Linked DNA regions of Bdellovibrio bacteriovorus. The protein of the gene in region 2 interacts with the protein of the main gene of each other region in a pairwise test. Links are inferred from orthologs where the notes say so. Each region holds a gene or a part of one and is shown on either strand. Other genes may lie near its edges. The genes, in order: leuS and ligA.

Region 1 (3,421 bases), 280 kb from region 2 along the record:
AGCCACGGCCGTATTTCACCAGCTCTTGCACCAAGTGACGTTGTTGGTTCACCTTGATCGGGTAAACGCCACGGTATTGGCCTTTGTAACCATGATCGGCAAAAGCTTTTTGGAAACAACCGTTCAAAAGCTCTACGCGAGATTTAATAATTTCTGGAAAACGGATCATGATAGGAACGCGGATACCACGGTCCAAAAGATCCTGAGTAAGTTCGAACAAGTCTACAGAAGGTCCACTTGCTCCCATTGGAGTAACAGAGACATTGCCTGCTCCGTTAATTCTGAAATAACCGTTGCCCCAGTTGTTAATCCCATAAAGCTCAGCACTTTTTTCAGGACTCCAATTTGACATCTCTTTTGGCCCTCACTCTTCTTTCTTTTACGAAAGAGGTTATATTTTCTAGCGGGGCCGTAAAGATTTTTTTTGAAAATCTGGTCCTTTTCGGGCGCCCGCGAGGCACCCGCGAAGGTGCCAGTTTATTTCACGATCAAATTTAAAATTCTGCCGGCTTTATAAATCACTTTGTCAGGATTTTTTCCAGCTAAAACTGCAGACACTCCGGCTACGGCTTTCGCCGCCGCTAAAGCTTCGTCTTCTGAAGCCGTCGGGCTTACTTCGATCGTGCCGCGCATTTTTCCATTCACTTGCACGCCGATAGTCACAGTGTCGTCAGCGACGAGGGTACTATCATATTTTGGCCATGGAGCCAAAGAGCAAAGTCCTTCTCCGCCCATTTTTTCCCACAATTCTTCGGCCAAATGTGGAGCAAAAGGAGCCAAGATTTGCACCAGCGGTTTTAGAGCCTCTTCTGAGCGGCACTCGGCCTTATAAAGCTCGTTCACCAAGATCATCATCGCGCTGATCGCCGTGTTAAAGCTCATGCTTTCGATGTCTTCTGTGACTTTCTTGATCGTTTTATGAACTAATTTCTTAATGTCATCTGGAGCCGCGCCTTTTGTAGCCACATATTGGCCTTCGTCGCTGACCACCAAGCGGCTGATGCGATCCAAGAAACGCTTCACGCCGTCAATACCTGTTGGCGCCCACGGTTTATCCTTGTCGACAGGTCCCATGAAGCTGATAAATGTTCTCATTGCGTCGGCGCCGTGGCTTTTTGCAATGGTGTCAGGAGAAATCACGTTTCCACGAGATTTCGACATTTTTTCGCCATCAGGTCCCAAGATCATTCCTTGGTGAAGAAGCTTTTGGAAAGGCTCATCATGAGTGACAAGACCGCAGTCAAAAAGAACCTTCATCCAGAAGCGCGAGTAAAGAAGATGGCCGACCGTATGCTCGGGTCCACCGACGTAAAGATCCACTGGCATCCAGTATTTCTCGGCTTCCGCACTGAAAGGCGCTTGATCATTTTTTGGGTCGATGTAACGCAAGAAATACCAAGAAGAACCCGCCGCACCTGGCATAGTGTCGGTTTCGCGTCTTCCTTCTTTACCATCACGAGAATAATGAACCCATTCGGCATTGCGAGCTAGAGGGGCCTCGCCCGTGTCAGCAGGTTCGTAATCTGCCACCTCTGGAAGAATCACTGGAAGTTCGTTCACAGGAACTCCGCGAGAACCATCGGCAAAGTGAACAATTGGGAACGGTTCGCCCCAGTAGCGTTGACGACTGAAAAGCCAGTCACGCAATTTATATTGCACTTCGCGCACGCCCAGTTTTTTACTTTCAAGATGCGAAAGCATTTTCTTGATAGCGTCTGCTTTTGAGAGGCCATTTAGGAAGTCTGAATTCACCAAAGTGCCATCGCCTTCAAATGGCAATGTTTCGCCACCCTCAAGAACGCGCTTTACTGGTAAATTAAATTTTGTCGCGAATTCAAAATCGCGAGCATCATGACCTGGAACCGCCATAATAGCGCCGGTGCCGTAGTCTAAAAGAACGTAGTCCGCAATCCACACCGGAATCTTTTCACCCGTAATTGGATGAAGAGCATAAGCGCCGGTGAAAACTCCCGTCTTATCTGTTGTAGCTTTACGTTCCACTTCCGACTTGCGCGAAGTCGCTTCAACATAAGCTTCTACAGATGATTTTTCCGCAGCGGTCGTGATTTTTTTTACGAGCTCATGTTCTGGAGCCATGACCATGAAGCTGACACCGAACAATGTATCCGGGCGAGTCGTGAAAACCTCAAAAGATTCTGACGTGCCGTCTACTTTGAAAGTAATGCGTGCGCCTTCGCTTTTGCCGATCCAGTTGCGTTGCGCCTCTTTGGTTCTTTCTGGCCAGTCTACTTTGTCTAAATCGTTCAAAAGACGTTCAGCGTAGTCCGTGATTTTAAGCATCCACTGTTTCATCGGAACGCGGATAACGGGATGTCCACCACGTTCGGACTTGCCATCGATGACTTCGTCGTTCGCCAAAACTGTTTTCAAAGCCGGGCACCAGTTCACAGGAACTTCTTTTTGGTAAGCTAGGCCGCGTTCGTAAAGTTTTAAGAAAATAAATTGAGTCCACTTGTAGTAGCTTGGTTCGCACGTGGAGATCTCGCGGCTCCAATCAAAGCTAAATCCGTAAGACTGAAGTGTGTTGCGGAAGCTTTCAATCGCTTTTTGAGTTGTGATGGCCGGATGGATTCCAGTTTGGATGGCATACTGCTCTGCCGGTAATCCGAAGGCATCGTAGCCCATGGGATGAAGAACGTTAAAACCGTTCACACGTTTGTAGCGTGAAACGATATCACCGGGGGTGTAAGAAGCCATATGACCGATGTGCAATCCCGAGCCTGATGGGTAGGGGAACATGTCCAGAGCATAGTATTTAGGTTTCTTGCTATTTGACTCAGCTTGAAACGCTTTTTGCTCGGCCCATTTTTTTTGCCATTTCGATTCAATTTCAGAGAAGTTCAAACTCATAACGGACATCCTTACAAACGTTTAAGTACTCCGTTTAGTCCTATACAAAAACACCCTCAAATTCAACGTATATGCAGTCGCAAACAAGTCTGTTTTGCAAAACGCCGTTCCGCAATCTGGCCCAAGATTTAGGTCCAGCCCAGACCTCGTCGATGGATCAGAATTTTCCTTAATCAAATCTCGAAATTAACCGATGAGTGAGGCAGACGTTACACTGGTATGTAGATGAGTTTTGAAAACAGCTCCAAACAACCTAAAAGTCGCCGCATTCTAGTAATCGACGACGATAAAGACAGCTTAGAGATTCTTTTAGAACCTCTGAGATGGGAAGGCTATGACGCTCGTGGTGTCACCACTGAAAAAGAAGCGCACAACCTTATCGAGACTTGGATTCCTCAGGTTGTCATCCTGGACTGGATGGCTCCGTCCATGGCGGGCTTAAGAGTTCTAAAAACCATACGTGAAAGACTGAATCACGTTTCTTGTGTGTTCGTTTCTGAAAATTCCAGCACTGAAGCGATTATTGAAGCCCTGGATTCAGGTGCCGACG
Region 2 (3,200 bases):
GAGCGCTAGAAGATGTCGGAAACTCGAAAGGGAACGACAATCTTGATGTCGAAGAGGTCAGCAAAACCGAACGTCTGGCTTGCGTTTATGCGGGTTGGGCCGTAGAAGGCCCGCAATGCTCTCCTATCAGTGAAAAAGAAATCCGTGACGCTTCTGGAAAGTCAGTCACTTACTCTTGTAAAGCAGATCAAGACGGTTCAGCGGTTTATGGAGACAATGAAGACGGAAAGTCCGTTGTCCTATGTAATCCCGTGCTTTTTGGATTGAAAGATGAAAAGCCTATTTGTATTCGTCGCTCTAAAAATGCGACGGAAGAGTGTGTAAAGGCGTCTAATAAAGCAAGCGAAACGCTGGCATTTGCCAAATCCAATCCTACAGAATATCGCGCGCTGGTTCGTCGCGTAGACGTTCTTTGCCAGCAAGATGAAAATGTTTTGCGCAAACACTTTGAAAAGCGCGGTCGCAGTAAATCACAAGTCGACCATGCGATTAAAGACTTAAGTTCTACCTGCGTGCATCTGCGTGGTCGTATGGCAGAACTCGTTGACGCTAATAAAGCAACGGCACCGCGCGCAGGCCAGCGCTAACTAAAGCATCTTTTGAAGCTCGTCCCAGGAAATGATTTTAACTCCCAGGCTTTGCGCTTTTTCAACCTTTGAGCCTGGATCATCACCGACGACAAGATAGTTCAATTTTGATGAGACAGATCCTAGAATCTTCCCGCCATTTTTTTCAATAATGTCTTTTGCGTCGTCGCGCTTAATAGGTAGAGTTCCCGTAATTAAAAAACTCATCCCGGAAAGCGCGCCCTCTTGCGAGCGAACCGGATTTGCAATCGTCACGCCGAGTTTTAGCATGTCGTGAACTTCGTTCACGAGTTTTTTGTTGGCGGTCCAATCACCGATAGCTTTTGCCACCTTCGGTCCGATTTCAGGAACTTGCAGAAGTTCTTCTTCAGTCGCTTTCAAAAAGTTTTCAATATTCACAAAGTGGTCGGCAAGATGCTTTGCGGTTTGTTCGCCTACGAAGCGAATACCCAGTGCAAAAATAAATCGCGCCAAAGTGGGGTTCTTACTGTTTTCAATGCTTTTAATAATATTCTCAGCGGATTTATCACCTTGTCGTTCCAAAGAAAGAACATCTTCTTTTGTCAGCCGGTAAAAGTCGGAAAACTTCGCTAAAAGCTTATGATCCACCATGGTTTCAATCAGCCGATCACCGACTTTATCAATGTTCATTGCGCGACGAGCGACGAAATGTTTCAAAGATTCTTTAACCACGGCGATGCAAAGTGGATTCACGCAACGAGTGACCACTTCACCTTCTGTTTTGACAGTCTCGGATCCACAGGCCGGGCATTCAGAAGGAATCAGGAAGGGTTTGCTCGTCTTAGGACGTTTTTCTGCTACAACAGAGACGACTTCGGGAATCACATCACCTGCGCGCTGAATGATCACCGTATCGCCGATGCGCACATCCTTCCGATTGATTTCATCTTGATTGTGCAAGGTTGAATTTGTAACCGTTACTCCACCCACTTTGACGGGTTTCATGATCGCAACCGGGGTTAAGGCCCCCGTTCTTCCAACTTGGACTATAATATCTTCAATAACCGTTTGTGCCTGCTCGGGTTTGAACTTGGCCGCTGTGGCCCAACGCGGACTTCGAGCTACTAAACCCAAGTCGTCTTGCAGACGAAGAGAGTTCACTTTAATAACAACACCATCAATATCGAACGGCAACTGCGGACGAATCTTTTCAACATGGTGATAGTACTCAACAACCTCTTCGGGTCCTTTGCATACTCGCACCAGATCTAATCCTTCTTTATTTTGTAATGAAGGAACTCCGACTTCGTGAAAATATTCTTCGATCTCTAATTGGGTTTTAAATTCTACGCCGTCGACGGCGCCTAGTGCATAAGCATAAAAACGCAAAGGCCGAGACGCCGTGATTTTTGAATCTAATTGCCGTACCGAACCCGCCGCCGCATTACGGGGATTTGCAAAAGTTTGCTGCCCATTTTCTTGCTGAGTCTCGTTCAGTTTTGCGAAGTCCTGTTTAAACATTAAAACTTCGCCACGGACCTCCAAAAGCGCTGGCGGATTTTTCGTACTCAGCTTAAGAGGAACGCTGCGAATGGTACGGACACCTTGAGTGACATCCTCGCCGACCGTCCCATCGCCACGAGTGAGGGCGCGAATGAACTGCCCATTCTCATAGATAAGCTCCATCGAAAGACCGTCAAACTTCGGTTCGACGAGATATTCGACATGCTTATCGGTGTTAAGAAATTTCTTAACGCGCTCATCGAAGTCGAAGATGTCTTCGGGGGAATAACTATTAGCCAATGAAAGCATAGGAAGCCGATGCGGAGCTTTTTCAAAAGCGCTCAAAGGAGTTCCACCGACACGTTGAGATGGCGAATCCGAAAGGTCTAAGTTCTTTTCGCTTTTTTCTAAGGCCAAAAGCTCGCTATACAACTGGTCGTACTCGTAGTCCGAGATTTTGGGGCTATCCATCACGTGATAAAGATAGTCGTGGTGCGAGATGATTTTCTTGAGCTCTTCGTGGCGCTTTTTAGACATGGAAATGAATTTATCACTCTGGGGGAAAAGGTCTAGTCTAAAAAAGGAAGAACGCGCATTTGATGACTGAACTTTGTTTTTTGAATACCCTTAAATCTTACATCCCCGCGAAGGAGACTCTCGGTGATCGACAAAAAAACTATTGAACACATCGCAAAGCTTGCTCGCTTACAAGTCAGTGAAGAAGAAGCCCAAGAGTACAGCACCCAACTAGCGAAAGCTCTGGGTCATTTCGAGCAGATTTCAAAAATAAACACGGCTGGAATCGAGCCTTTGGTAACGCCAACGGAAATTGAATCTTTTTGGCGTGAGGATGTGGTTAAGCAGGAATTTACCGCTGAAGAAATGACGGCCAATGCTCCCGCAAAAGCAGGGAACCTCTTTAAAGTTCCGCCGGTGGTGTAAGATGGATTTAACTTTTGCTTCAATCACAGACATCGCCGAAGCCGTTCAATCTAAGAAAGTCAGCGCTAAAGAGGTGACTGAACATTTCGCGAAACGAATTGATTCCTTAGATGAAAAATTAAATTCTTTCACCACTAGGAATGATCAAGCTCTGAAAGACGCTGAAGCTTTGGATGCCCGAATTGCCAAGGGGGAACATGTCGGCCC

Evidence for each region.
Region 1: the proteins of ligA (region 2) and leuS interact in binary tests that used the Escherichia coli proteins (3 or more experiments, as listed by UniProt). The link is inferred for Bdellovibrio bacteriovorus from one-to-one orthologs.

The regions. Positions count from the first base shown.
Region 1 is NZ_LUKD01000001.1:1,798,240-1,801,660, forward strand. The notes cover bases 175-3,271. They hold leuS (leucine--tRNA ligase), read right to left. Parts: upstream 2,872-3,271; coding sequence 478-2,871; downstream 175-477. Other genes in these bases: speA (biosynthetic arginine decarboxylase), read right to left, coding at 175-352; AZI87_RS08680 (GGDEF domain-containing response regulator), read left to right, coding at 3,097-3,271. Outside these bases: more of speA, read right to left, coding at 1-174; more of AZI87_RS08680, read left to right, coding at 3,272-3,421.
Region 2 is NZ_LUKD01000001.1:1,514,847-1,518,046, forward strand. Bases 89-2,964 are described here. They hold ligA (NAD-dependent DNA ligase LigA), read right to left. Parts: upstream 2,589-2,964; coding sequence 588-2,588; downstream 89-587. Other genes in these bases: AZI87_RS07295 (hypothetical protein), read left to right, coding at 89-587; gatC (Asp-tRNA(Asn)/Glu-tRNA(Gln) amidotransferase subunit GatC), read left to right, coding at 2,712-2,964. Outside these bases: more of AZI87_RS07295, read left to right, coding at 1-88; more of gatC, read left to right, coding at 2,965-2,993; Asp-tRNA(Asn)/Glu-tRNA(Gln) amidotransferase subunit GatA, read left to right, coding at 2,995-3,200. UniProt on the Escherichia coli protein: DNA ligase that catalyzes the formation of phosphodiester linkages between 5'-phosphoryl and 3'-hydroxyl groups in double-stranded DNA using NAD as a coenzyme and as the energy source for the reaction.